One region of the Streptomyces sp. NPDC005017 genome, then DNA from elsewhere that is predicted to be linked to it. Evidence: riboswitches for the same ligand, from Rfam matches in the RefSeq annotation. Region 1 holds a riboswitch; each other region holds the start of a gene.

Region 1 (9,354 bases):
GGGGAGGACTCGTCGAGCGTGGTCAGGCAGACGATCGTCTCGTCGCCCTCCAGGGAGACGAACTCCGCGAGCGGCGCCCCGCCCGACAGGTTCGGCGCGGTCGCCGTGTCCGGCAGCTGGGGCAGGTCGATCACGTTCAGCCGCAGCAGCCGGCCGGACGAGGTGACCACACCCACCTCGCCCCGCTGGGTGGCCGGCACGGCCGAGACGATCACGTCGTGCTTGGTGCGCCGCCCGTCGGTGTCCTCCGGCAGCTCACCCGTCGCCGTACGCGCCATCAGGCCCGTCGAGGACAGCAGCACCCGGCACGGGTCGTCGGCGACCTGGAGGGACACCGTGGGGGCCGGGGCGCCCGCGGACTCCAGCAGGACCGTACGGCGGTCGGTGCCGAACTTCTTGGCGACCGCGGCCAGCTCGTTGGAGACCAGCCGGCGCAGCTCGGTGTCCGACTCCAGGATCCGGGTCAGCTCCTCGATCTCGGCGTTCAGCCGGTCCTTCTCCGACTCCAGCTCGATCCGGTCGAACCTGGTCAGGCGGCGCAGCGGCGTGTCGAGGATGTACTGCGTCTGGACCTCGCTGAGCGAGAAGCGCTCGATCAGGCGCTCCTTGGCCTGCGCGGAGTTCTCGCTGGAGCGGATCAGGCGGATCACCTCGTCGATGTCCACCAGGGCGGTGAGCAGGCCCTCGACGAGGTGCAGCCGGTCGCGGCGCTTGCCGCGGCGGTACTCGCTGCGGCGCCGCACGACCTCGAAGCGGTGGTCGAGGTAGACCTCCAGCAGCTCCTTGAGGCCGAGGGTGAGCGGCTGGCCGTCGACGAGCGCGACGTTGTTGATGCCGAAGGACTCCTCCATCGGCGTCAGCTTGTAGAGCTGCTCCAGGACCGCCTCGGGCACGAAGCCGTTCTTGATCTCGACGACCAGGCGCAGGCCGTGCTCGCGGTCGGTGAGGTCCTTGACGTCGGCGATGCCCTGGAGCTTCTTCGAGCCGACCAGGTCCTTGATCTTGGCGATGACCTTCTCCGGGCCGACCGTGAACGGCAGCTCGGTGACGATCAGGCCCTTGCGGCGCGCTGTGACCGTGTCCACGGCGACCGTGGCGCGGATCTTGAAGGTGCCGCGGCCGCTCTCGTAGGCGTCGCGGATGCCGGCCAGGCCCACGACCCGGCCGCCGGTGGGCAGATCCGGGCCCGGAACGTGCCGCATCAGGGTGTCGAGATCGGCGTTCGGGTACTTGATCAGATGGCGGGCGGCCGCGATGACCTCGCGCAGGTTGTGCGGCGGCATGTTCGTCGCCATACCGACGGCGATGCCCGAGGCGCCGTTGACCAGCAGGTTCGGGAAGGCGGCGGGCAGGGCCACCGGCTCCTGCTCCTGGCCGTCGTAGTTCGGAGCGAAGTCGACCGTGTCCTCGTCGATCGACTCGGTCATCAGGCTGGTGGCCTCGGCCATCCGGCACTCGGTGTACCGCATGGCGGCGGGCGGGTCGTCGTTGCCCAGCGAGCCGAAGTTGCCGTGTCCGTCGACCAGCGGGACCCGCATCGAGAACGGCTGGGCCATTCGCACCAGGGCGTCGTAGATCGACGCGTCGCCGTGCGGGTGGAGCTTGCCCATGACCTCGCCGACGACCCGGGCGCACTTCACGTAGCCGCGCTCGGGGCGCAGCCCCATCTCGTTCATCTGGTAGACGATGCGGCGGTGCACCGGCTTGAGGCCGTCGCGGGCGTCCGGCAGGGCGCGGGAGTAGATGACCGAGTACGCGTACTCGAGGAAGGAGCCCTGCATCTCGTCCACGACGTCGATGTCGAGGATCTTCTCCTCGAACGACTCGTCGGGCGGCGGGGTCTTCGTGCTGCGGCGGGCCATCGCTGCCGGCTCCTTGATCTGAAGCGTGAACGGGATCTGACGCGGACCATTGTGGACCTCGGTACTGACAACACCGGACGAGGACCCGGCCACACGTGCCCGCAGGCTACGGGATCTCGCTCTCGGCGTACGGCGGCCGGGAACTCCACCGGTGGTCCGCACGCTTGCATACAGTGGCAGGACCGGCAGGAGAACAGCGGTTTTCAGCGACCGCGACAGCGATCGAAGGGACGTACATGCCCATGGGTCACACGGCCACAGACCAGGCAGGCTCCGGGGGCCTGACAGCGACCGAGCACCGACTGGCCAACGGCCTGCGCGTGGTGCTGTCCGAGGACCACCTGACCCCGGTCGCGGCGGTGTGCCTCTGGTACGACGTCGGTTCCCGCCACGAGGTCAAGGGACGAACCGGTCTGGCTCACCTCTTCGAGCACCTGATGTTCCAGGGCTCCGGACAGGTCAAGGGCAACGGCCACTTCGAGCTGGTGCAGGGCGCGGGCGGCTCGCTCAACGGCACCACCAGCTTCGAACGCACGAACTACTTCGAGACCATGCCCACCCACCAGCTGGAGCTCGCCCTCTGGCTGGAGGCCGACCGCATGGGCTCGCTGCTCGCGGCCCTGGACGACGAGTCCATGGAGAACCAGCGCGACGTCGTCAAGAACGAGCGCCGCCAGCGCTACGACAACGTGCCCTACGGCACCGCGTTCGAGAAGCTGACCGCCCTCGCCTACCCCGAGGGCCACCCGTACCACCACACCCCCATCGGCTCGATGGCCGACCTGGACGCGGCGACCCTGGAGGACGCGCGCGCGTTCTTCCGGACGTACTACGCGCCCAACAACGCGGTCCTGTCCGTGGTCGGCGACATCGACCCCGAGCAGACCCTCGCCTGGATCGAGAAGTACTTCGGCTCCATCGCGGCCCACGACGGCAAGCCGGCCCCGCGCGACGGCACCCTCCCCGACGTCATCGGCGAGCAGCTGCGCGAGGTCGTCGAGGAGGAGGTCCCCGCGCGGGCCCTGATGGCCGCCTACCGGCTGCCGCACGACGGCACGCGCGCGTGCGACGCCGTCGACCTCGCGCTCACCGTCCTCGGCGGCGGCGAGTCCTCGCGCCTGTACAACCGGCTGGTACGCCGTGACCGTACGGCCGTCGCGGCCGGCTTCGGCCTGCTGCGCCTGGCCGGGGCGCCCTCGCTGGGCTGGCTGGACGTCAAGACCTCCGGGGACGTCGAGGTGCCGGTCATCGAGGCCGCCATCGACGAGGAGCTCGCGCGGTTCGCCGCCGAGGGGCCGACCGCCGAGGAGATGGAGCGCGCCCAGGCGCAGTTGGAGCGCGAGTGGCTGGACCGGCTCGGCACGGTCGCGGGCCGGGCCGACGAACTGTGCCGTTTCGCCGTGCTGTTCGGCGACCCGCAGCTCGCCCTGACGGCGGTGAAGCGCGTGCTGGAGGTGTCGGCCGAGGAGGTCCGCGAGGTCGCCGCGGCCCGGCTGCGGCCCGACAACCGCGCGGTGCTCGTCTACGAGCCGCTGTCCCCGGAGTCCGCGCAGCACACCGAGGACGAGGACTTCCCCGAGGACCCGGAGGCCGAGGCCACCGTCGAGGCCGGTGCCGACACGAACGAGGAGACGGCCAAGTGACCGAGCTCGCCACCATGGACTTCCACCCCCAGCCGCAGCCCGGCGACGCCCGGCCCTGGGCGTTCCCGGCGCCCGCGCGCGGGACCCTCGACAACGGCCTGACCGTGCTGCGCTGCCACCGCCCCGGCCAGCAGGTCGTCGCCGTCGAGGTGCTCCTGGACGCGCCGCTCGACGCCGAGCCGGCCGCCCAGGAGGGCGTGGCCACGATCATGGCCCGGGCCTTCTCCGAGGGCACCGACAAGCACTCCGCCGAGGACTTCGCGGCCGAGCTGGAGCGCTGCGGCGCCACCCTCGACTCGCACGCCGACCACCCAGGCGTCCGTCTCAGCCTGGAGGTTCCCGTCTCCCGGCTGGCCAAGGCGCTCGGCCTGCTCGCCGACGCGCTGCGGGCCCCCGCCTTCGCCGACAGCGAGATCGAGCGGCTGGTGACCAACCGTCTCGACGAGATCCCGCACGAGCTGGCCAACCCGGCCCGGCGCGCGGCCAAGGAGCTCTCCAAGGAGCTGTTCCCGGCCGACTCGCGCATGTCCCGCCCGCGTCAGGGCTCCGAGGAGACGGTCACCGCGATCGACTCCGCGGCCGTGCGCGCCTTCTACGAGCGGCACGTGCGCCCCGGCACGGCCACGGCGGTCGTCGTGGGCGACCTGGAGGGCGTCGACCTGGACGCGCTTCTCGGCGACACCCTGGGCGCCTGGACGGGCTCCAAGGCCGCGCCCCGGCCGGTCCCCGCGGTGACCGCCGACGACACCGGCCGGGTCGTCATCGTGGACCGGCCCGGCGCCGTCCAGACGCAGCTGCTCATCGGCCGCGTCGGGTCCGACCGGCACGACCGCGTGTGGCCCGCGCAGATCCTCGGCACGTACTGCCTGGGCGGTACCCTCACCTCCCGCCTGGACCGCGTCCTGCGCGAGGAGAAGGGCTACACCTACGGCGTGCGGTCGTTCGGCCAGGTGCTGCGCTCCGCGCCCGACGGCTCGGGCGTGTCGATGCTCGCCATCAGCGGTTCCGTCGACACCCCGAACACCGGCCCCGCCCTGGCGGACCTGTGGACGGTACTGCGCACGCTCGCGGCGGAGGGCCTGACCGACGCCGAGCGGGACGTCGCGGTGCAGAACCTGGTCGGGGTGGCGCCGCTCAAGTACGAGACCGCCGCCGCGGTCGCGGGCACGCTGGCCGACCAGGTCGAGCAGCACCTGCCCGACGACTTCCAGGCGACGCTGTATCAGCAGCTCGCCGCCACCGGCACGGTGGAGGCCACGGCGGCCGTCGTGAACGCCTTCCCCGTGGACCGGCTGGTGACGGTCCTGGTCGGCGACGCGGCGGAGATCAAGGAGCCGGTGGAGGCCCTCGGCATCGGTGAAGTGACCGTCGTGGCGGCCGAGTAGGGACGTGAGGGCACGCGCGCGTGGCGAGGAGGCCGGCGTCACGCGCGTGAGGTCCTGCGGTGACGAGCGCGAAGGACCCGAACGCGGACAATCCACGTCACGCGCGCGCGGGGCCCTGGTGACCGGAGTGTCACCAGGGCCCGTTTTTGTCTGTATTGACAGGGGATTGCGGGAGAGAAGTCCCATCTGCCCTGTGGCATGCGCTACAAATCCTCTGATCGGTTTGAGGATTGGAAGACAGTCCCCTTAGCGTCATGCGGGCTGTTCGTCAGGCAGTGCGCCGCAGCCGCGGCACCGGACAGTCATCGCCGAGTCCCCCACGGCGCGAGCCAGGGGAGCCGGGGACCCACCGAAGTCCCTGGGGTGAATCGGACGCCCGCGCGCAGGCGAGGGGGTCCGTAGGAGACCTTCCTGCTCCGAACCCGTCAGCTAACCCGGTAGGCGAGAAGGAAGGAAAGGACCAGCCACTACATGGCGTTCACCCGCGCCACCGGGAAGCACCGCCGTCCCAGCCGGATGCAGCGCGGCACCGTCCGCGCGGCGGGCGTCGCGGCGCTCGCCACCACCGGCGCCATCGGCACCCTGGCCGCTCCGGCCCTCGCAGCCGAGCAGCCCGAGACCGAGCAGACCGGTCTGCTGCCGGTCATCACCCTCGGCGACTCGGTCGCCGACCAGATCGACGCCCAGGCCGACGCGCAGAAGCTGGCCGCCGAGAAGGCGCTCGCCGAGCAGCGTGCCGAGGCGGCCGCCAAGAAGCGCGCGGAGGAGCGTGCGGAGGCCGCCCGCGAGGCCGAGGAGCGCGCCGCCCGCGAGGCCGAGCGCAAGCGTCTGAACACCTTCGTGTCGCCGATCGCCGGCTCCTACGTCTCCACCGGCTACCGCACCGGCGGCGCCGTGTGGTCCTCCGGCAGCCACACCGGTGTCGACTTCCACGCCGCCAGCGGCACGGTCGTCCAGGCCGTCGGCATGGGCACCGTCGTCGAGGCGGGCTGGGGCGGCGCGTACGGCAACCAGGTGGTCGTACGGATGCACGACGGCACCTACACCCAGTACGGCCACCTGTCCTCCATCGCCGTCGCGGTGGGCCAGTCGGTCGTCCCGGGCCAGCAGCTGGGGCTGTCCGGCGCCACCGGCAACGTCACCGGCGCGCACCTGCACTTCGAGGCCCGCTCGGGCGAGGAGTACGGCTCGGACATCGACCCGGTCTCCTACCTGCGCTCGCACGGCGTGAACATCTGATCCCCGTGTCCGCGCCCACGTGGGCACCGCTCAGCGGGTGACCACGTACGCCGTACCGAAAGCCCCGGCCGTCACGGCCGGGGCTTTCGACGTTCCCGCCCCCTCGGAGGGGCGCCGCTCCTGTAGCCCAGGTGTTCGCCGCCCGTCGCCGAGCGTTCGATTCGGCCGTCCGGAGGCGGTCGTATGTCCAAAAAATATTCATGGATTCCGGCCGGCCTTCGGAAATTCGGCGTGATTGCAATAGAGTCGCTGAACACACGTCAATCGTCGACGTTTCACGGGGATTAATGCGGAGGTCGGTCATGCGTGTTCCGGCGCACTCGGTGTGCACGGCGATCCGGGACGACATCGTCGCGGGTGTCTACGAACGCGGCGGCCGGCTCACCGAGGAAGTGCTGGCGAAGCGCTACGGCGTCTCGCGCGTCCCCGTCCGGGAGGCCCTGCGCACGCTGGAGGCGGAGGGGTTCGTGGTGACCCGGCGGCACGCGGGCGCCTGTGTCGCCGAACCCACCGAGCAGGAGGCCGCGGACCTGCTGGAGATGCGCATGCTGCTGGAGCCGCTCGGCGCCTCCCGGGCCGCGCAGCGCCGCACCGAGGCCCATCTGAAGGTGCTGCGCGGTCTGGTGCGGCTGGGCCAGGAGCGGGCCAGACGGGGCAGCAGCGACGATCTGAGGTCCCTGGGGAGCTGGTTCCACGAGACGCTCGCCCAGGCCTCCGGAAGCCCCGCGCTGATCTCCGTGCTGACCCTGCTGCGACACAAGATCGCCTGGATGTACTCCGTGGAGCCGCCGGCCGGTCCCGTGGAGTCCTGGGCCGAGCACGGCGCGATCGTGGACGCGGTGGCGCGCGGCGACAGCGAGCGCGCGCGGGCGGTCACCGCCCTGCACGCCGAGCGGGCGAGCGCGGCGCACCGGCTGCGCATTCCCGGCGCGGTGGACCGCGCCGACCGCGTGAGGACTTCGCAACATCCCGTAAACATGTCGGGTCTGCGGCATTAACAAGCGCGCCGTATACAAAGAGGAGATATTCGCGGTGGAGGTGTATTTCCGCTGCCTTTTTCGCGTGCGCCGGTAATTCCGGCTGTGCGCTCCAAGGTATGCCCGGAGAGTTCTCTCGCCCGCCGCGGGAATTGCTGCCGGTGTCCCGGGAAACGGCAGAAGCCGCGTCACCCGGACGGGTGACGCGGCTTCTGTACGTGAGCTGCTCGGGCCGCTCAGACGGTCTCGGGGAGCTCCTCGAGACCCTCGGCGACCAGCTTGGCCAGACGGTCGAGGGCGACGTCCGCGCCCTCGGCCTCGGAGGCGAGCACGATCTCCTCGCCGCCCTGGGCGCCCAGGCCGAGGACGGCCAGCATGGAGGCCGCGTTGACGGGGTTGCCGTCGGCCTTGGCGATCGTCACCGGGACGCCTGAGGCAGTGGCGGCTCGGACGAAGATGGAGGCGGGGCGGGCGTGGAGACCCTCGGCCCAGCCGACGTTGACGCGGCGCTCAGCCATGTGATGCTGCCCTTCACTTTCCCAGGGTTGTCTAGACCAGTGTTCCACACCGTGGAGGGTGCCCGGAACGGTCCGCTGTGAGGGTGCCCGGAACGGTCCTCCGTCCCGCGCCGGAGCAGTCCTCCGTCCCGCACGGGAAGGGCCCTCCGTCCCGCGCCGGCCCGGCCGCCGGACCGCGGCCCGGCTTGTTTTCTCCACAGACTGCCCCGCGCCGTTGTCGTACGCGAGCCGTACGCTGGGCCCCATGCAGAGCGCGCCGGACCGGCAGGAGTACCCCGACCACTGGGAAGCCGACGTGGTGCTGCGCGACGGCGGCACCGCGCGCGTCCGCCCCATCACCGCGGACGACGCCGAACGCCTGGTCAGCTTCTACGAGCAGGTCTCCGACGAGTCGAAGTACTACCGCTTCTTCGCTCCCTACCCGCGCCTGTCCGCAAAGGACGTCCACCGTTTCACCCACCACGACTTCGTGGACCGGGTCGGCCTCGCGGCCACCGTCGGCGGCGAGTTCATCGCGACCGTGCGCTACGACCGCATCGGTGCCGACGGCCTGCCCGCCTCCGCCCCCGCCGACGAGGCCGAGGTGGCGTTCCTGGTGCAGGACGCCCACCAGGGGCGCGGTGTCGCCTCCGCCCTCCTGGAGCATGTCGCGGCCGTCGCGCGCGAGCGCGGGATCCGCCGGTTCGCCGCCGAGGTGCTGCCCGCCAACAACAAGATGATCAAGGTGTTCACCGACGCCGGGTACACCCAGAAGCGCAGCTTCGAGGACGGCGTCGTACGCCTGGAGTTCGACCTCGAACCCACCGACCGCTCGCTCGCCGTGCAGCGCGCGCGGGAGCAGCGTGCGGAGGCGCGGTCCGTGCGGCGGCTGCTCGCCCCCGGGTCCGTCGCCGTGGTCGGCGTCGGACGCGCGCCCGGCGGCGTGGGCCGCGGCATCCTCGACAACATCCGGCAGGCGGGCTTCACCGGGCAGTTGTACGCGGTCAACCGGGCCTTCCCGGAGGACCTCAAGGAGATCGACGGGGTGCCCGCCCACCGTTCGGTGCGGGACATCCCCGGGCCGGTGGACCTCGCGGTCGTCGCCGTACCCGCCCCACGCGTGCCCGACGTCGTCACCGAGTGCGGCGAGCACGGGGTGCAGGGGCTCGTGGTGATCTCCGCCGGATACGCCGAGAGCGGGCAGGACGGCCGCGCGCGCCAGCGCGAACTCGTCCGCCACGCGCGCGCGTACGGCATGCGGATCATCGGGCCCAACGCCTTCGGGATCATCAACACCTCGTCCGAGGTGAGCCTGAACGCCTCCCTCGCGCCCGAACCGCCCCGGCCCGGCCGCATCGGCCTGTTCACCCAGTCCGGCGCCATAGGCGTCGCGCTGCTGTCCCGGCTGCACCGGCGTGGTGGCGGCGTCACCGGTGTCACCGGCGTGTCCACCTTCGTCTCCGCGGGCAACCGCGCGGACGTCTCCGGCAACGACGTCGTGCAGTACTGGTACGACGACCCGGACACCGACGTCGCCCTGATGTACCTGGAGTCCATCGGCAACCCCCGCAAGTTCACCCGCCTCGCCCGGCGGACGGCGGCGATGAAGCCGCTGGTCGTCGTGCAGGGCGCCCGGCACGGAGGCGCCGCGCCGCAGGGCCACGCGGTACGGGCGACGCGGCTGCCGCACGACACGGTGTCCGCGCTGCTGCGGCAGGCCGGGGTGATCCGCGTCGACACGATCACCGAGC
Region 2 (9,354 bases), on a different contig from region 1:
GGACGCCGACCCCGCGCCCGAGGTCGGCCTGGCCTTCCCCAGAGACGTCGGCCAGGCGGTCAGGTCGGCCACCGAGCTCTACCGTCTCGACCTGGCCGGCCGCCGCGCCGGCTCCGGCGGCATCTGGCAGTCGCTGGCCGGATCGTTCGCCGTGACCGCGTACGCGACGCCCGCGTCCCGTTGGCTGATAACCCCGGCCGACAGTTCGGTCGCGCGCGAGGCCGGCCACACGGAGGGCTCGGGCGCACCGCTCAAAGTCGGCCACAGCGATGTGCGCAAGCTGCGGGAGGCCGCCGAGGACGCCCGGCGCTGGGACTCCAAGTACGGTGGCGGGGACTGGCGTTCGTCGATGGTCCCCGAGTGTCTGCGGGTGGAGGCGGCCCCTCTGCTGCTGGGCTCCTACTCCGACGACGTCGGCCGGGCCCTGTTCGGCGCGAGTGCCGAACTCACCCGTCTCGCGGGCTGGATGGCCTTCGACACGGGACAGCAGGAAGCGGCCCAGCGCTACTACATCCAGGCCCTGCGCCTGGCCCGGGCCGCCGCGGACGTCCCCCTCGGGGGCTACGTCCTCGCCTCCATGTCGCTCCAGGCCACCTACCGAGGCTTCGGCGACGAGGGCGTCGACCTCGCCCAGGCCGCCCTGGAGCGCAACCGCGGCCTGGCCACCGCGCGCACGATGAGCTTCTTCCGGCTCGTCGAGGCACGCGCCCACGCGCGCGCCGGTGACGCCCAGGCCGCCGGCGCCGCCCTGAAGGCCGCCGAGGGCTGGCTGGAGCGCTCACGCGACGGCGACAACGACCCCGGCTGGCTCGGCTTCTACTCCTACGACCGCTTCGCCGCGGACGCCGCCGAGTGCTACCGCGACCTCAAGGCACCCCGCCAGGTCCGCCGCTTCACGGAGTACGCCCTGTCCAAGCCGACGGAGGAGTTCGTGCGCTCCCACGGCCTGCGGCTGGTCGTCTCCGCCGTGGCCGAGCTGGAGTCGGGCAACCTCGACGCGGCGTGCGAGCAGGGCGTGCGGGCGGTGGAGGTCGCCGGGCGCATCTCGTCGGCCCGGACCACGGAGTACGTGAAGGATCTCCTGCACCGCCTCGAACCCTACGGGGACGAGCCGCGCGTGGTGGAGCTGCGCGAGAGGGCCCGGCCCCTGCTGATGACTCCGGCGTAGCGGCGGGGAGCCCCGACGTCCGTCCGTACCGGTGACAGGGCCGCCGCCGGCCGTACGCGTGCCCGCGGTGACGCCCCGGGCCGCCGCACCCCCCGCGTTCCCGGACGGACACCGCGAAGGCACTGGGTTTCAAACGATTGTCAGTGGCGCAGTGCACTATCGAACCCGGGAGGTGGAGCCAGGTGCGTTCAATCGGGTACGACTGCGATGTGCTCGTGATCGGCGGTGGGATCGTCGGGCTGTCGACCGCGTACGCGGTCACGCGTGCCGCGCCCGGCACCCGTGTGACGGTGCTGGAGAAGGAGCCGGGTCCCGCCCGGCACCAGACCGGCCGCAACAGCGGAGTGATCCACAGCGGCATCTACTACCGTCCCGGCTCGCTCAAGGCGCGCTACGCCGTGCGGGGCGCCGCCGAGATGGTCAAGTTCTGCGCCGAGTACGGCATCGACCACGCCGTCACCGGCAAGCTGATCGTCGCCACCGAGCGCTCGGAGCTGCCCCGGCTGCACGGACTCGTGCAGCGCGGCCGGGAGAACGGCATTCCGGTGCGGGAGCTGGGTTCCGCGCAGATCGCCGAGTACGAGCCGGAGGTGCGCGGCCTCGCGGCCATACACGTCGGCAGCACGGGCGTGTGCGACTTCGTCGGGGTCGCCCGGCAGCTGGCCGAGGCGTCCGGCGCCGAGATCCGCTACGGCGCGCAGGTCGCCCGGGTGGACCGCCGCCCCGACCTCGGGGTGGCCGTGCGGACCTCCCGGGGCGACATCGTCCGGGGCCGCGTCCTGGTGAACTGCGCCGGGCTGCGCTGCGACGAGATCGCCCGGATGACCGGCGACGAGCCCGAGATGCGGATCGTCCCGTTCCGGGGCGAGTACTACGAGCTGGCCCGGCCCGACCTGGTGCGCGGCCTCGTCTACCCGGTGCCCGACCCCGCCTTCCCCTTCCTCGGCGTCCACCTCACGCGCGGGTTCGACGGCGGTGTCCACATCGGGCCCAACGCGGTGCCGGCGCTCGCCCGCGAGGGCTACGGCTGGTCCACCGTGCGCCCCCGCGAGCTGGCCACCACCCTCGCCTGGCCCGGGGCCTGGAAGATGGCCCGCCGCCACTGGCTCTACGGTGCGGGCGAGCTGCACCGCTCCCTGTCCCGGTCCGCCTTCACCGCGGCGGTGCGCTGGCTTCTGCCCGCCGTGACAGCTCGGGACCTGGTGCCCGCCCCGGCCGGGGTCCGGGCCCAGGCCGTACTGCGCGACGGCACCCTCGTCGACGACTTCCTGATCAAGGAGGGGGACCGGGCCGTCCACGTCCTCAACGCCCCCTCCCCCGCCGCTACCGCCTCCCTGCCGATCGGCCGGGAGGTGGCCCGCCTGGCGCTGACGGCCCTGGCCCGGGTCTGAGACGGGCGGGACCGACCGTGAGGCGGGTGGCCGGTGGCGGGGTGTGGGGTCGTTGGCGAGTGGCCGGTGGCCGGTGGCCGGTGGCCGGTGGCGAGGGCATCGGACGGGTCGCGGGGAATCCTTCGCTTGCGTCCTGGGCGGCGGGGTCAGGTGCTGCCGTCCGGGGGCGGGAGGTCGGCTGAGGTGACCTCCTCCATGGCCGGGCGGCCGAAGGCCATGCGTGCTGGGGCTCCGGGACGCGGTGCCGCCGGGCGGCAGAAGGACGTGCGCGCGGAGGCTCCAGGACCCGGTGCCGCCGACCGGCCGAAGGGCGTGCCCACGGGGGCTCCGGGACGCGGTGCCGCCGGGCGGCAGAAGGACGTGCCCACAGGGGCTCCGGCGCCCGGTGCGCGTCCCCGCCGGGCCGCGCACCGCCCCCGGCCCGCCGCGCGGACGCCCCGCGCATCCCGCCGCCGTAGACTCGACCCCACTGTGTCTGAGTCGCCCCACACCCCCGCAGCCCCGCTTCCCCGCGCCAAGGGAGAGCCCCGTTTCCCCGACGGCCCGAAGGCCGACCCCGCCGGGTCGCACTTCGAGCGGCGGATCCGGAGCTTCCAGCCGCGCCGCAGCCGTGTCACCGCCGGTCAGGCCGACGCGCTCCAGCGCCTGTGGTCCAGGTGGGGCCTGGACATCGACGGCCACAAGATCCCCGACCTCGGCGAGCTGTTCGGCAACGACCGCCCCGTCGTCCTGGAGATCGGCTTCGGCATGGGCGAGGCCACGGCGCAGATGGCCGCCGCCGACCCGCACACCAACATCCTGGCCGTGGACGTCCACACGCCGGGCCAGGGCAATCTCCTCGGCCTCGCCGACCGCACCAGCCTGTCCAACGTCCGTGTCGGCAACGGCGACGCGATCATCCTGCTCCGCGAGATGCTCCTCCCCGACTCCCTCGACGGGCTGCGCGTGTACTTCCCCGACCCCTGGCCGAAGAAGCGGCACCACAAGCGCCGCCTCATCCAGCCGGAGTTCCTCACCCTCGCGGCCACCCGCCTCAGACCGGGGGCCCTGGTGCACTGCGCCACGGACTGGGAGCCCTACGCCGAGCAGATGCTGGAAGTCCTGACGGCCCACCCCGACTTCGAGAACACCCAGGACGACGGCGGCTTCGCACCACGCCCCGCCCACCGGCCGCTGACCCGTTTCGAGGGCCAGGGGCTGGACAAGGGCCACGTCGTGAACGATCTGCTGTTCCGCCGCGTGAAGCCTGTCGGGGCCACAGAGACCGCGGAGACCGATCAGTCCACCGCTTACGGAGCCCCCACCCCCCACGAACCTCCCGGCGCCTGAGCCCCTTACGCAACTGCGGGGCGCGCCCCTGTCTCGTTAGGGTCGATGTCGTGGCCATCTTTCCCCCGTACCCGACACCCCCCGCACAGGACCCGCTCGGCCGCGGCTCGCGGCGGCACCCGCACTGGTGGCAGCGCGTCTGGGTGCGCTACGCGGCGCTGACGGTCCTTCTCGCGCTCTCCGGCCTCGTGATCCTGGCCCTGGTGCGCGAACAGACCGGTACGGACGGCTTCCTGGTGGGCCTGGGCCTCGCGGTGCTGCCCGTGCCGCTGCTCATAGCCGCGTTCCGCTGGCTGGACCGGGTGGCGCCGGGCCCCTGGCGGAACCTGGTCTTCTGCTTCGCCTGGGGGGCCTGCGCGGCGGCGCTGATAGCCATCGTCGCCAACAGCTTCGCCACGAGATGGATAGCCACCGCGACGGCCGACCCGACCAGCGCGGACACCCTCGGCGCCACGCTGGTGGCGCCGGTCGTCGAGGAGTCCGCGAAGGCCGCCGCGCTGTTGCTGGTCTTCCTGTTCCGCAGAGGCGACTTCACCGGGATCGTCGACGGGGTCGTCGTCGCCGGTGTCACCGCGACCGGGTTCGCGTTCACCGAGAACATCCTCTATCTGGGCAACGCCTTCGGCACCGACCAGCTCGCCGGCGACTCGGGCATCGCCTCGGTGACGGCCGCGACCTTCTTCGTCCGCGTGATCATGTCCCCGTTCGCGCATCCGCTCTTCACCGTGCTGACCGGCATCGGCTTCGGCGTCGCCGCGCTGTCCGGCGAACGCCAGCGTCTGCGCCGCGTGCTGCTGCCGCTGGCGGGCCTGCTGACGGCGATGGGCGTGCACGCGCTGTGGAACGGCTCGGCGACCTTCGGCCCGTACGGCTTCTTCGCGGTGTACGGGGCGTTCATGGTCCCCGCGTTCGGCCTGCTGACCTGGCTGGTGATCTGGACCCGGCAGCGCGAACTGCGCACGGTGCGCGAGGAACTGCCCGCTTATGTGGCGGCGGGCTGGCTGACGCCCGGGGAGCCGTACGCGCTCGGCTCGATGCGGGCCCGCCGGACGGCCCGTCAGTACGCCCGGCACCACCTCGGCTCACCGGGCAGACGGCAGGTGGCGCAGTACGAGGCGTACGCGACCTCGCTGGCGTTCCTGCGGCACCGGGGGCGCAGGGGCCGCGCCGGCGCGGACTTCGTCGTACGGGAGCGCGAGCTGCTGCACGAGCTCTGGGCCCGGCGCGAGGCGGCCCGCCCGGCACTCCGGTACGCGGTGAGGACGACTGCTCCCGCGCCGCAGTACTACGGGCCCTACGGGTCCTACGGACACCACGGGTACGGCGTCCAGGGACTTCCCGGCGGCCGTCCCGTCCACAACCCGTACCGCACATGAGGAACCGGCAGCCCTGACGTCGGGGGGTTGCCGTCAGGACCGCCGGGGATCGGGGAAGTCCTCGAGCGGTGTGCGCGCCGGGGCGCACGGCCGGGGACCTCCCGGGTCGTCAGGGGTTGAGGCCCTTGCTCTGGAGCCAGGCCATCGGGTCCACGTCGCCGCCGCCGGTGTGCACCTCGAGGTGCAGGTGCGGACCGGTGACGTTGCCGGTGGCACCCACGCGTCCGATCACGTCACCGGTGTTGACCTGCTGGCCGACGCTGACGTTGATCGAGGACTGGTGGGCGTACCAGACCTCGGTGCCGTCCTCGAGGGTGAGGACGGTGCGGTAGCCGTAGGAACCGCTCCAGCCGGCCTCGGTGACCGTTCCGGTGTGGACCGCCTTCAGCGGGGTACCGGTGGGAGCGGCGAAGTCCAGACCCGTGTGGTAGCCGGAGGACCACATGGAGCCGGCCTGTCCGAAGACGGAGGTGAGCGTGTACGAGGAGGTCGGCAGCGTGTACTGGCGGGCCAGCTCGGCGAGGCGCTCGGCCTCGGCCTTCTTGCGGGCCTCCTCCTCCGCGGCGGCCTTCTCGGCGGCGGCCTTGGCCTCCGCCTCCTTCTCGGCCTTGGCGGCGGCTTCGGCGGCCTGCTTCTCAGCGGCGGCCTGCGCGGCCTCGACGGCCCTGGCCTCGGCCTGGTCCTGCTGCTGCTCGGCCTGCGCCATGATGCGGGCGCGCAGGGCCTCACCGGCGTCGGTGGTGCCCTCGGTGGTGTCGGCCGTGGTGGTGCCGATGGAGCTGAGCGGGGACGCGGCCTGCGGCGTCTCCTCGACGGGCTCCTCACCCGGCAGGAAGGAGCTGACGGAGGGCAGGTCGGGCATGGAGATGGCGACCGGCGGCTTGCCGGACTGGGCGCTGGCCATACCGCCGGCACCCACGGCGGCTATGACGCCGACGCCGAGGACGGTGGAGCTGCGGGCGAGACCGCCGCCGCGCTGCTTGGAGACCCGGTGCTTGCCGCGCACGGGACGGACGGAGTCCGCGGTGGGGTTCCACTCCTCCCACGGGCCGTCGTCGGTGCGGGGACCGCCGTAGACGAAGGTCTCGGTGTCGGCGGTGCGCTGGCCCGGCACGAACGGGGCTTGCGGGACAGGCGGGTTGGACGCCACGTGGGCGTGCTCCTTTCCTTCCTTCTCGCCTACCGGGTTAGCTGACGGGTTCGGAGCAGGAAGGTCTCCTACGCGCGTATATCTGCCGATTTCGCGGCGGATTACGCCCGATTCACCCCAAGTTGGTGGTTCCCCGGTTCCCTTGCGGGATTCGGCGCGTGCGCACGGAGCCGCCTCTTGTGACGGCTGGGACGACCGCGCTGCGTTATCGGACGTTAATAGAACCGGGTGCCTAATTCCAAGCCGTTCAGCTTGATCATTACAGTTTCCGGCCAGGACTTTCGGACCATGAACGGCCAAAAACGGGCGACTTGACCGCGACTCGGTACCGCCCCAGTTTCTGACGGTGACTCAGATGTTATGCGGAGGGCAGTCGTCCGATCACCTGGGGTGACATCGGCCCCTCTCAGGCCCGCTCCCGCGCCGCCGCTCCCGGCCGCCGTACGGCGAGCAGCGCCATGTCGTCACCGAGCGCGCCCCCGGTGTGCCGACGCACCTCCCCCACGAGGGTCTGGAGCAGTTGCTCAGGCCCGCGGAAGACCCGGCCGGCGAGCCGGGCCCCGGGGTCGTAGAACACCCCGTCGGCGTCGCGCGCCTCGGACAGCCCGTCGGTGTGGAGGAGGAGCGTGGCCCCGGCGGGGAAGGGCCGTTCCTCGGCCTGTACCGGGAGGGGCTCCAGGTCTCCCAGGCCCAGCGGCAGCGCCGCGACGCGTGGCTCCAGGGTGTGCAGGGTGCCGTCGGCGTGCAGCACGAACGGGGGCGGGTGCCCGCGGTGGAGCAGGCGTACGATCCCGTCGCCGTGCGGGAGTTCGGCGAGCACGGCGGTCGTGAACCCCTCCTCGGCCTCCGGCCCGAGCCGCCGCCCCACATCGCGCTCCAGGGCCCGCTCCAGGCGCTGGGCGATCGTCTCCAGTGCGGCCTCCTGCTCGGCCGCCTCCCGGAACGCCCCGATGACGACGGCGACCGCGGACACCGCGCCCATGCCCTTGCCGCGGACGTCCCCGACCACGAGCCGTACGCCGTGCGGGGTGTCCTGCACGGCGTACAGGTCGCCGCCGATGAAGGCGCCCCGCTGTGCGGCCTCGTAGCGGGCGGCGATCTCGAAGCCGCCGATCCGTCCGGGGGGTTGGGGCAGCACCGCACGCTGGGCGGCCTCGGCGATCTCCCGCACCGAGGCGAGCCGCTCGCTGCTGCGGCGCACCAGGTTGTTGATGACGACGGCCAGGAAGGCCACCGTCCCCACGGTGATCTCCTCGGTGACCGACTCGGCCTCCAGCGCGATACCGAGGAAGACGTGCACCACCACCACGACCACGAGCGCGACCAGACCGGTGAGCAGCGTGCCGCGCCGGGAGTAGAGCGGGGCGGCGACCAGGGGTGCGGCGGTGAAGAAGGGGGCGGCCGTGTGCACGGAGGGGGTGAGCAGGTCGTAGACGGCCCCGACGCCGATCAGCAGGGCGGGCAGGGCGCGGACGAAGGTCCGGGTCCAGGAGGCCCGCCGTCGTTCGGCGGGCGGCGGGCCGACGCGCCGGCCGCGCGCACCGGCGCCCCTCTCCTCACCCGGCGCCACCCTGTCTCCCGCAGCCTTGGTCGCGGGCCGCCGCTCGGCCGCGTCCGTCCAGGGTCACGGCCCCGGGCGTGGGCGGCGAGCGGGGGCGGTCCGACCGGGGGAGAAGAGGAGTGGGAAGCGAAGGGACCGAAGGGAGACGACTCAGGGCCGGTGCCCATTCGCATGGACACCGGCCCTGAGTCTTCAGTAGCGGGGACAGGATTTGAACCTGCGACCTCTGGGTTATGAGCCCAGCGAGCTACCGAGCTGCTCCACCCCGCGTCGATGAAACCAGTGTACGCCATCCGCGGGACCGGACGCACAGCGGTTTCCCCCGCCCCCGCCGAGCGGCCTTTCCGCCCTTCGGAGGAGCGGGCCGTGGCCCTGCCGCCGCAGGGCCACGGCCCTTCAGGACTTCAGCCCGGCAGATGCAGATTGGGCGCCTTGGCCGACTCCTCGTACGCGGGGAGCACGACGACGTCGACGCCGTGGGCCGCGAGCAGTCCGCTGCCGTCGGCGGCGGTGACGAAGGTGTCGGGCTCGCGCCAGGCGGTGACGACCCGGCGTACACCCGCGTCGAGGATGAGCCGGGCGCAGGGAGCCGGGCGGGAGGCGCGGTGGGCGCAGGGCTCCAGGCTGGAGTAGACGGTGGCGCCGGGCAGCCGCGGGTCGGCCGGGTCGATCTTGGCGAGCGCGGCCTCCTCGGCGTGCGCGACGGGGTCGCCACCCTCGCGGGAGTGGCCGCGGGCCAGCTCGGTGCCGTCGGCGGCGACCACGACGGCACCGACGCTGAACGCGGTCTCCGAGGGCGGGCACAGCGCCGCCAGCTCGCAGGCCAGGGCCAGCCAGTGCCGGTCGGCGGGAACGGCGAGGCCCGCGCCGCCGGGCTGCGTGGGCTCGTAGCGCATCAGGACCACGTCCTCGATCCGCCGGCTCTCCGCCAGCCGCAGCCGCCCGTCCTGGTACCCGCCGGGCCCGAACAGCCGGGGCGCCCCGGGGTCGCCGACGAACAGGGGCGCGAGGACGAGCTGGAGCTCGTCGGCGAGCTGCTGCTGGAGCATCTGGGTGTGCACGGTGCCGCCGCCCTCGACCATGAGCCGCCGCACCTCCCGTACGTCGTGCAGATGCTCCAGTACGTCCCGCCAGTCGAGCCGGTCGCCGAGCCCGACGATGTCGGCGGGGACGCCGGCCCGGGTGGCACGCTCGGCGCCCTCGCCGGTCGTGTACAGGACCTTCTCGCCGCCGGTGTGCCAGAAGCGGGCGTCGGGGTCGAGGTCGCCGGTGGCGCTGACGCAGACCTTGAGGGGGAACTCAGGCTGTCCGGCGGCGAGGCGCGCGGCCCGCCGTTCGGCGGAGTTGACCAGCAGCCGGGGGTTGTCGGCGCGCAGGGT
Region 3 (9,354 bases), on a different contig from region 1:
ACCGGTCCTGCGGTCGGCGCCTGGGTGATGCCGTGCTGCTCCCGCTGGTCGCCGCGGCTGGTCGGTGTCATCGGTTCCCCCACTCCCTCTGTCCGCGAACGCCGCCGGACACGCACGGTCGAGTCTCTCCGCTCACGGGCCCTTCACACGTCACCACGACGTCACAGCCTCGTCCCAAGAACCGGGGCTGAATTCCCGGGCGCCCCAGGCCTCCCGAAGGCCCCAGAGACCACACAGACAGCAGAGGCACCAGAGATCGCTGAGATCCCAGGGACCGCTGAGGCCCCGTGAGCCCCAGAGGCCCCAGAGATGCCACTCCCTCGGTTCCCGGTGGAAAGATTTTGATGCATGTGCATACGATGTGGGAGCCTTCCCGACCCGAGCACGGGCCTGAGCAGCGTTCCGAGCACAGCTCTGGACACGGACCACCTGGGGGACCCATGACCCGCCGCTTCCTCTTCCTGACCACCGGCAGCCGCGCGGACGGCAACACCGAACTGCTCGCCCGCCGCGCCGCCGAGCAACTGCCCGAGGACGTCGGGCAGCGCTGGATCCATCTGGCCGACCACCCCCTGCCCGACTTCGAGGACGTACGGCACGACGGCGCCCGCGAGCGCGGCGAGGACCCGAATGTCAGCCTCCTGCTCGACGCCACGCTCGCCGCGACGGACCTCGTCATCGCCTCACCCCTGTACTGGTATTCCCTCTCCGCACACGCCAAGCGCTACCTCGACCACTGGTCGGCCTGGCTGCGCGTGCCCGGCGCGGACTTCCGGGCCACGATGGCGGGACGGACGCTGTGGGGCGTCACCGCGCTCGCGCACGAGGAGACCGAGGTCGCCGAGCCGCTCATCGGCACCCTGAACAACTCCGCGGCGTACATGAGGATGCGCTTCGGCGGCGTCCTGCTCGGCAACGGCAGCAGGCCGGGTGATGTGCTCGCCGACACCGACGCCCTGGCCCGCGCCAAGACCTTCTTCGCCCAGGACGCGCCCCTCGCCCGCTTCCCGTACGGGAAGTGAGCGGCCGGGGCCCTACGCCGTGATGTCCTTCGTGGTGAACCGCGCCCAGGCCGCCGAGCCGAACACCACCGCGTACAGCGCCTGGACGCCGAGGTTCCTGCGCAGGTCCTCCCAGTAGACCGGCTCACGCATCAGGTCGGCGAAGGACAGCCAGTGGTGGGAGAAGAAGTACGGGTGCAGTGCGCTCAGCTGGGGGATCTGGTCGAGGATCTGCACGGTGATCAGCAGGCCCACCGTCGTCGCCATCGCGGCGATGCCGCTGCCGGTCAGCGTGGAGACGAACAGGCCGAGCGCCGCGACCCCGAGCAGTGACGCGGCGACGACGAGGGCGATCAGCACGGCCCGCACGAGGCCCTCGGTGAAGCTGATGCGGGTCCCCGAGATGGTCGTCAGATCACCCATGGGGAAGAGCAGGGCACCGACCATGAGGGCCGAGACGGCGACCGTGAGCGTGGCCGCCAGACAGAAGGCCATCACCGTCACGTATTTGGTGAGCAGCAGCCGGGTGCGGCCGGCGGGCGCGACCAGCAGATAGCGCAGGGTGCCCGCGTTGGACTCGCCGGCCAGCGCGTCCCCCGCCACCACGCCGACGGCCATCGGCAGGAAGAACGGCAGTGTCGCCGCGAGCCCCGTGAACACCAGGAACAGGCCGTTGTGGGTGATCTGCGAGATGAACGCGGGGCCCTCGCCGCCTCCGCCGCCGACGGCGGAACCGTCACTGGTCTCGATCTTCACCGCGATCCCGACCAGGACCGGCACGGCCGCCAGCACCCCCAGCAGGGCGAGCGTGCGCCAGCGCCGGAAGGTCGTCACCAGCTCGCTGCGCAGCAGGCCCAGGCTCCACAGGAAACCGGGCGTGCGGGCGGCGGACGCGCCGCCCGGCGCCGCGACGGTCAGGTCAGCCCGCGACATCGAAGCCCTCCCCCGTCAGCGCCACGAACGCCTCCTCCAGCGAGGCCCGTTCGACGCCGAATCCGCGTACCCGCACCCCTGCCCGGACCAACGAGGCGTTGATCTCCGCGAGTTCCCGCTCGGGCGGCTCGCCGGTGACCCGGTCCCCGTCGGCGACCACGTCGCCCACGCCCTGTTCCTTCAGCACCCGGGCCGCCTCGGCCGTATCCGGGGTCGTGACGACCAGCCGCCCGCGCGCCCCGGCCGCGAGGTCGGCGACCGCGCCCTGGGTGATCAGCCGGCCGCGGGCCATCACGGCCGCGTGCGTGCAGACCTGCTCGATCTCGTCCAGCAGATGGGAGGAGAGGAACACCGTCGTGCCGTCGGCGGCCAGCTCCCTGATCAGGGTGCGGATCTCCCGCATGCCCTGCGGGTCGAGCCCGTTGGTCGGCTCGTCCAGCACCAGCAGCCGGCGCGGCTGGAGGAGGGCCGCGGCGAGGCCCAGCCGCTGCTTCATGCCGAGGGAGTAGGCCCGTGCCTTCTTGCCCGAGGCGCTCGCCAGCCCCACCCGCTCCAGTGCCGTGCCGACCCGGTCCCGGCGGGTGCGCGGGTCGGCGGTGGGGTCGGCGGCGTCGTACCGCAGGAGGTTGTCGCGGCCGGACAGGAAGCCGTACAGCGCCGGGCCCTCGATCAGGGCGCCCACCTGCGGGAGCACGGTCCGCGCGGCCCGGGGCATGGGCCGCCCCAGCACGCGCGCGCTGCCCGAGGTGGGCTCGATCAGGCCCATCAGTATGCGGATGGTGGTGGTCTTGCCGGAGCCGTTGGGGCCGAGGAAGCCGAAGACGCTGCCCGCCGGGACGGTCAGATCCAGCCCGTCGACGGCGAGCTGCCCGCCGCGGTAACGCTTGGTGAGAGCGCGGGTGACGATCACTCCGTCACCCTCGTCGGCACCGGCGCCGGGGGCGGAATTGGCGGCGCCCGGGTCGCTCTCGTGCCCCGGTGTGGCGGACGTCGCGCGCATGGGCTCCCCCGGCTCCCTCGACTCGTCGTACGCGTACGGTACTTACTGTCCCGCCCGCACGCCCGCCCTCGCGGTCATCCCTGCGAATCGGCCGCCTTCACCAGGGCTTCCTCGGTGACCGCGCCGACGTAGACCTTGCCGTCGTCGGTGATCAGGGCGTTGATCAGGCGGGTCTTGAAGACCGTGCCCGAGCCGAACTTGCCGTCGACCTTGTCGCCGAGGGAGTCCAGGAAGCCGCCGAACTGGCCGCCCACCTCGTCGCCGGAGGGGACGCCCTCGCCGCCGGTGTCCAGGACGGCGATCGCGTTCCAGCCCTCGCCGATGGTCTGCGGACCGTCCGCGGACCCGCCCTCGGTGCCCGGCTCCAGGCCCTTCCCGAAGCCCTTCCCGAAGTCCCCGAAGCCGCCGTCGCGGGAGGCGCCCGGAGCGTCGTGCCCGGCCTCGCCCTCCTCGGTGACCTTCGCGCCCTCGGGCGGGGTGAAGTCGAACGTGGAGGCGGCCGGCCTGGCGAAGCTGACCTGGGTGAAGCCGACGTCCAGGACGGCCGCGCCGCCGCTCGCCGGGGTGAGCGTGAACTTCAGCGGCGTCCAGGTCTTCGCGTCCACCGCGATGCTGATCGCGCCGACGGTCGTACCGGACTGCTTGGGCTCGATCAGCAGCTTGTACGCGTCGCGGCCGGCGACCCGGGCGGTGCCGTCGACGGTCACGGACGTGGTGTCGTCGGCCGCCTTCAGGGCCTCCTCGGCGAAGTCCTTCGGCGTGGCGGGCACGTCCTCGGGCTCGGCGGGCTCGGCCGTCGTCGAGTGGTAGACCTCGTTGGACCGGCTGTCGTAGCCCCAGACGTCCTTGCCGTTGTGGATGACGCTGTACTCGGCGGCGTCCTGGAGGAGCGACAGCTTCTGGCGGTCGGGGCCGTCGGCGGCCACGCGCAGGGTGTGCGTGCCCGTGGCCAGCTCGGTGAGCCGGGCCGACGGGTCGGCCGCGGAGCCGTCGCCGCCGTCCGCGCCCCGGGCGGCGCCGGAGAACAGCCCGCTCTCCAGTCCGCCGAGGTCGGGCAGGCCGAGGTCGGTGTTGATACGGACCGTGCCGGACAGCTGCTCGGTGTCCGACTCGGCGATGTTCTGGACGACTTGCTCCGCGCTGATCTTCGGCAGGTCGGGGCTGCCGGAGCTGGCGAGCGCGGGCACGAGCCCGATGGTCGCCGCCGCCACGCCGGTCACCGCGACCGGGACGATGTACCGCGTGGCCCTGCGTCGGCCCGCGCTCGGGCCGTCGGCCTCCGAGGCGGCCGTGGTCTCGTCGGATTCGTACGGTGCCATGTGTGCCCTACCTCCGTGTCGGCGGCGGCCGTTCAGCTCGATGCGCACTGTTCACCCTGAGCCGCCATTCTCACCCGAATCGGTGAGGAGTGGTGTTTTCCGTGTGGTCTCCATCAGACCAAACCGGGGGTGGCGACGCGTCACTCCGCGGAGCCAACTCCACGTACTCCTGCGGTATGACACGCGAGGGCGGCGCCTCCCCCGACCCGTAGGGGTCGGGGGAGGCGCCGCCCTTGGACAGGCAGTTGGGGGGCGGAGCTCCGGGTGGTGGTGCCGGGGGAGCCGGGCCGTGGTGCAGGGGGAGCCGGGTGGTCGCTTCGGCGAGGGACGACGGGGCCTGCGGACCGCCGGGGCGGTGTGGTGCGGAGCCCCCGTGGCCCTCGGGCCGTCCCCCTGGGGGCCGTCAGCCCGCCCGGTGCACCACCGCGTCGCAGAGTTCCACCAGGGACGCCTTCGCGTCGCACTCCGGCAGGGGCGCGAGCGCGGCGCGGGCTTCCGAGGCGTAGCGGACGGTGTCGCGGCGGGCGTGCTCCAGGGCCGGGTGCTCGCGCAGCGCGGTGAGCGCCTCGGCGTGCCGGGCGTCGTCGGTGAGGTCGGAGTCGAGCAGCTCGCACAGGGCGAGGTCCTCGGCGAGTCCCAGCCGGGCGGCCCGCTCGCGCAGCCGCAGCACGGGCAGGGTGGCGATGCCCTCGCGCAGGTCGGTGCCGGGGGTCTTGCCGGACTCGCGGGAGTCGGAGGCGATGTCCAGGACGTCGTCCGCGAGCTGGAAGGCGACGCCGAGCCGCTCGCCGTACTGGGTGAGCACGTCGACGTAGGTCTCGTCGGCGCCGGACATCATCGCGCCGAACCGGCAGGAGACGGCCACCAGCGAGCCCGTCTTGCCGCTCAGCACGTCCAGGTAGTGGTCGACGGGGTCGCGGCCGTCGGCGGGACCGGCCGTCTCCAGGATCTGGCCGGTGACCAGCCGCTCGAACGCCTCGGCCTGGACGCGGACCGCCTCGGGGCCGAGGTCGGCGAGGATGTGCGAGGCACGGGCGAAGAGGAAGTCGCCGGTGAGGACGGCCACCGAGTTGCCCCAGCGGGTGTTGGCGCTGGGCACGCCACGGCGTACGGCCGCCTCGTCCATCACGTCGTCGTGGTACAGCGTGGCGAGGTGGGTCAGCTCGACCACCACGGCCGAGGGCACTACGCCGGGCGCGTAGGGGTCGCCGAACTGGGCGGCGAGCATCACGAGCAGCGGCCTGAACCGCTTGCCGCCGGCCCGCATCAGATGCTGGGCGGCCTGGGTGATGAAGGGGACCTCACTCTTGGTTGCCTCGAGCAACCCTTCCTCGACTGCCGTCAATCCGGCCTGGACATCGGCCTCCAGAGCCTGGTCCCGCACGCTCAGCCCGAACGGCCCGACGACGGTCACGAGGGTCTCCTGTCTGCTGGTGTCCACCGGCGATTACGCGGTTTGTCGATAGGTCGCCGCCATCACTCAAGTCAGCGTATCCGGTCACGATTCGATCACTGCCGCCACCCACCCCGCAGGCAGGGCGGTATCGCGGCACGGCCGGTATGTTGCCGATCAACCGATAAGAACGGACATTTATCCACTTAATCGAACGGGTTTCACAGGGATCGCGCCATTCGCATTCGCCCGCCCTCCCCGGCGGGATCGCCCCCCAGGATCCGCGTACCCCGCTTCCGGACGGGGCGCGCCCGCGCGGACGCTCCGGCAGGGGCGCCCCCGCCCACGTCCGGCGACCCGCCGCGCTCGGCGACCCGCCGCGCCCGCGGAGGTCCGGGAGGCGACCGCCACGCCCACGGGACGCGGCCTGGGAGGCGACCGCCACGCCCACAGGAGGCCACGGAAGGCGGCCGCCGCGCCCCGGGAGCCACGGAAGGCGACCGCCACGCCCGCGGGAGCCAGGGGAGGCGACCGCCACGTCCGCGGGAGGTCCGGGAGGCGACCGCCACACCCACGGAAGGCGGTCGACCCGCCCGGCCCCGGGCTCCGAGATCCGCACCCGGGAGAGGCGGATCCCACGAGCGGTCAATTGAGGGAGAGTTGGGCCTGATGCCCGAATTGCCGTTCTTGCGGCCGACGGTGAGTTGGCTCACTGGCGGGCCCCCACGCCGAACCGCGCACCCAGGGGTCACGAGGGGCGCCCCGCCCTGCAATTGCACGGCGGCCGCCAAAATGGATCAAGTACCCCAAACAGCCTGGATCATGCCGGGTCGGCTCATTGTGTGAATCCCGCGCTTGTTTCGGTCATGCGCTCTCGCATACGTTCCGGGCCAGCCGGGCGGACGCCGAATCCTGCCGCCGCCCACAGCATCCGACGACCAGACGCAGCGGCAGGAGCGGGGGACCCAGGCAGGTCGCCGGACCGAACGTCGTACCAGGTACGAGGCGCGGTACGGCTCGGGGTGAAGCCGTGTCCGAAAGGGCAGGGCCGGGCGCCTTTCCGCCCGAACCCGACAGCTCACCTCGCAGGCGCCGGAGAGGAACACCCCCATGCCTGCGACCACGCACGCAAACCGCCGCCCCCGTCTCGCCCGTGCCCTCGCCGCCGCCGGTGTCGGCGCCGCCGTGCTGGCGCTGCCGATCGTCGGCGCGACCACCGCGTCGGCCGCCCCCACGGCCCCCACGGCCGCGACCGCCTACCCGAGCAACCTCGACGGCTGGATCCGTCAGTCGCTCGACGTGATGGCCCAGAACGGCATCCCGGGCACGTACGACGGCATCTACCGCAACGTCATGCGCGAGTCCTCGGGCAACCCCCTCGCCATCAACAACTGGGACTCCAACGCCGCCGCCGGCACGCCCTCCAAGGGTCTGCTCCAGGTCATCGACCCGACCTTCGCGGCGTACCACGTGCCCGGCACGGCGTTCGACCCGTACGACCCGGTCGCCAACATCACCGCCGCCTGCAACTACGCGGCCGCGCGCTACGGGTCGATCGACAACGTCTTCGGCGCCTACTGATCCCTCCGGCCGGCCGCCGAGACCCGGGCAACACATCCGATCTGATCGGATTCACCCGGATATGCCCGGCGTGTCAGCCGTAGAGTCGTTCGAGGACGACGGCGATGCCGTCGTCCTCGTTCGAGTGGGTGATCTCGTCGGCCACCGACTTGAGTTCGGGGTGGGCGTTGGCCATGGCGACGCCGTACTCGGCCCAGTCGAACATGGGGATGTCGTTGGGCATGTCCCCGAAGGCGATGGTGTCCTGCGGGGTCAGGCCGAGATGCCGGGCCGCAAGCGCCAGGCCGGTCGCCTTGGTGATGCCGCACGGCTGCAGCTCGACCGTGCCGGGCCCCGACATGGTGACCGTGGCCAGCGAACCCACCGCGCCGCGCGCGACCGTCGCCAACTCGTCGTCGCCCAGGGTGTGATGGCGCAGCAGCACCTTGCTGATCGGCTCGCACCACAGGTCGTCGCGGCGCTCGACGCGCAGCGCGGGCAGGGTGGGGTGCGGCATCGTGTAGCCCGGCTCGATGAGCGTGAGCCCGTCGACGCCGTCCTGGTCCACGGCCGCGTACACCTGCCCCACCTCGGCCTCGATCTTGCCGAGCGCGGTCTCGGCCAGCTCCCGGTCCAGCGTCACGGACCACAACAGCCGGTCCGCACCGGCGTCGTAGAGCTGCGCGCCCTGTCCGCACACCGCGAGGCCCGTGCTGCCCAGCTCCTCCAGGAGCGGACGCACCCTCGGCGCCGGCCGGCCGGTCACCACCAGATGCCGGGCGCCCGCGGCCTCCACCAGGGCCAGCGCGGCACGCGACCGGTCGGAGAACGTGTCGTCGCCGCGCAGCAGTGTGCCGTCCATATCGGTGGCGACGAGCGAGAAGGCGGTGCGGTCGGCATATGCGGTGGGTGCGGCCATGATCAGAGAATACGGACATCGAACCCCCCGGACCCCCCGCCTCGGAGACTACGACAGGCGCCTCTCCGAGCTCACGCGCCTCTTCAACTTCCTTTCGCGCTCCGGCATTTCACCCCCAAGTGGGGCCGACCGGATGGCTCGGCCCGGTGGCCCGGCTCCGTTCGGCGCGGTTCGACCGGTTTCGGCAGCGGCGACGCGGCCGGGAATCGACGGCGGCTCCGCCTGACGACGCCGGGCGGCTCGGCCGTAACGTGTGGCGCAGTCACGTGCCGTCCGAACGCGCGGCACGCGAGCGCACGGCACCGCACACGGCACGCACGAGAGCGAGGCAGAACCGCATGCCCCCCTTCGATGTCCCCGAGGGCGACCCCTTCGGTCCGCACAACCTTCCGTACGGCGTGTTCTCCACCGGGGACCCGCACGCCCGGACCGTCGGCGTCCGGCTCGGAGACCACGTCCTAGACGCGGGCGCGGCGGCCCGGGCCCTCGGCTCCCCCTACGCCACGCTGCTCGCCCAGCCGTCCCTGGACCCGCTGCTGGCCGCCGGCCGCACGGCCTGGTCGGACGTCCGGCGCGCACTCACCGCGTGGGTGACGGTCCCCAGCTACCGCGAGACCGTCGAGCCGCTGATGCACCCCCTCGACTCGGTGACCCTGCACCTGCCCTTCACCGTCGCGGACTACGTGGACTTCTACGCGTCCGAGCACCACGCCCGCAACGTCGGCCAGATGTTCCGTCCCGACGCCGAGGACTCCCTCACCCCGAACTGGAAGCACCTGCCGATCGGCTACCACGGCCGCTCCGGCACCGTCGTGGTCTCCGGCACCGACGTCGTACGGCCCTCCGGGCAGCGCAAGGCCCCGGCCGACCCCGCCCCGGTCTTCGGCCCGTCCGTGCGCCTGGACATCGAGGCCGAGGTCGGCTTCGTCGTCGGCACGCCGTCCACGATGGGCACCCCCGTGCCGCTGGCCAGCTTCCGCGACCACGTCTTCGGCCTCTGCCTGCTCAACGACTGGTCCGCCCGCGATCTCCAGGCCTGGGAGTACGTCCCCCTCGGCCCCTTCCTGGGGAAGTCCTTCGCCACCTCGGTGTCGGCGTGGATCACCCCGCTCGAGGCCCTGGAGGAGTCCCGCGTCGCCGCCCCGGAGCGCACCCACCCGCTGCTGCCCTACCTCGACGACGCCGACGAGGAGCCCTACGGCTACGACCTGCGGATCTCCGTCGCGGTC

What was found. A riboswitch is a leader RNA that binds a small molecule or an ion and turns the genes downstream of it on or off. The one in region 1 is predicted to bind cyclic di-AMP.
Region 2: another riboswitch for cyclic di-AMP. It lies ahead of ACFYR0_RS09265 (M23 family metallopeptidase); the one in region 1 lies ahead of ACFYR0_RS15165 (M23 family metallopeptidase).
Region 3: another riboswitch for cyclic di-AMP. It lies ahead of ACFYR0_RS25955 (transglycosylase SLT domain-containing protein); the one in region 1 lies ahead of ACFYR0_RS15165 (M23 family metallopeptidase).

Annotation. Positions count from the first base shown of each region.
Region 1 covers NZ_JBIALD010000008.1:221,087-230,440, reverse strand. The annotation lists gene ACFYR0_RS15180 (DNA topoisomerase (ATP-hydrolyzing) subunit A) at 1-1,862, opposite strand, end outside; gene ACFYR0_RS15175 (M16 family metallopeptidase) at 2,099-3,505, shown strand; gene ACFYR0_RS15170 (M16 family metallopeptidase) at 3,502-4,890, shown strand; cyclic di-AMP (ydaO/yuaA leader) riboswitch at 5,187-5,348, shown strand; gene ACFYR0_RS15165 (M23 family metallopeptidase) at 5,362-6,129, shown strand; gene ACFYR0_RS15160 (GntR family transcriptional regulator) at 6,432-7,127, shown strand; gene ACFYR0_RS15155 (HPr family phosphocarrier protein) at 7,343-7,624, opposite strand; gene ACFYR0_RS15150 (GNAT family N-acetyltransferase) at 7,869-9,354, shown strand, end outside.
Region 2 covers NZ_JBIALD010000005.1:3,489-12,842, forward strand. The annotation lists gene ACFYR0_RS09245 (MFS transporter) at 1-1,168, shown strand, start outside; gene lhgO (L-2-hydroxyglutarate oxidase) at 1,351-2,559, shown strand; gene trmB (tRNA (guanosine(46)-N7)-methyltransferase TrmB) at 3,031-3,888, shown strand; gene ACFYR0_RS09260 (PrsW family intramembrane metalloprotease) at 3,939-5,264, shown strand; gene ACFYR0_RS09265 (M23 family metallopeptidase) at 5,374-6,414, opposite strand; cyclic di-AMP (ydaO/yuaA leader) riboswitch at 6,426-6,581, opposite strand; gene ACFYR0_RS09270 (PP2C family protein-serine/threonine phosphatase) at 6,821-7,984, opposite strand; tRNA gene ACFYR0_RS09275 (tRNA-Met) at 8,172-8,245, opposite strand; gene ACFYR0_RS09280 (dihydrofolate reductase family protein) at 8,380-9,354, opposite strand, start outside.
Region 3 covers NZ_JBIALD010000019.1:5,466-14,819, forward strand. The annotation lists gene ACFYR0_RS25925 (tetratricopeptide repeat protein) at 1-71, opposite strand, end outside; gene ACFYR0_RS25930 (flavodoxin family protein) at 441-1,022, shown strand; gene ACFYR0_RS25935 (ABC transporter permease) at 1,035-1,934, opposite strand; gene ACFYR0_RS25940 (ABC transporter ATP-binding protein) at 1,921-2,934, opposite strand; gene ACFYR0_RS25945 (outer membrane lipoprotein carrier protein LolA) at 3,009-4,253, opposite strand; gene ACFYR0_RS25950 (polyprenyl synthetase family protein) at 4,657-5,667, opposite strand; cyclic di-AMP (ydaO/yuaA leader) riboswitch at 6,624-6,751, shown strand; gene ACFYR0_RS25955 (transglycosylase SLT domain-containing protein) at 6,757-7,227, shown strand; gene ACFYR0_RS25960 (HAD family hydrolase) at 7,301-8,125, opposite strand; gene fahA (fumarylacetoacetase) at 8,464-9,354, shown strand, end outside.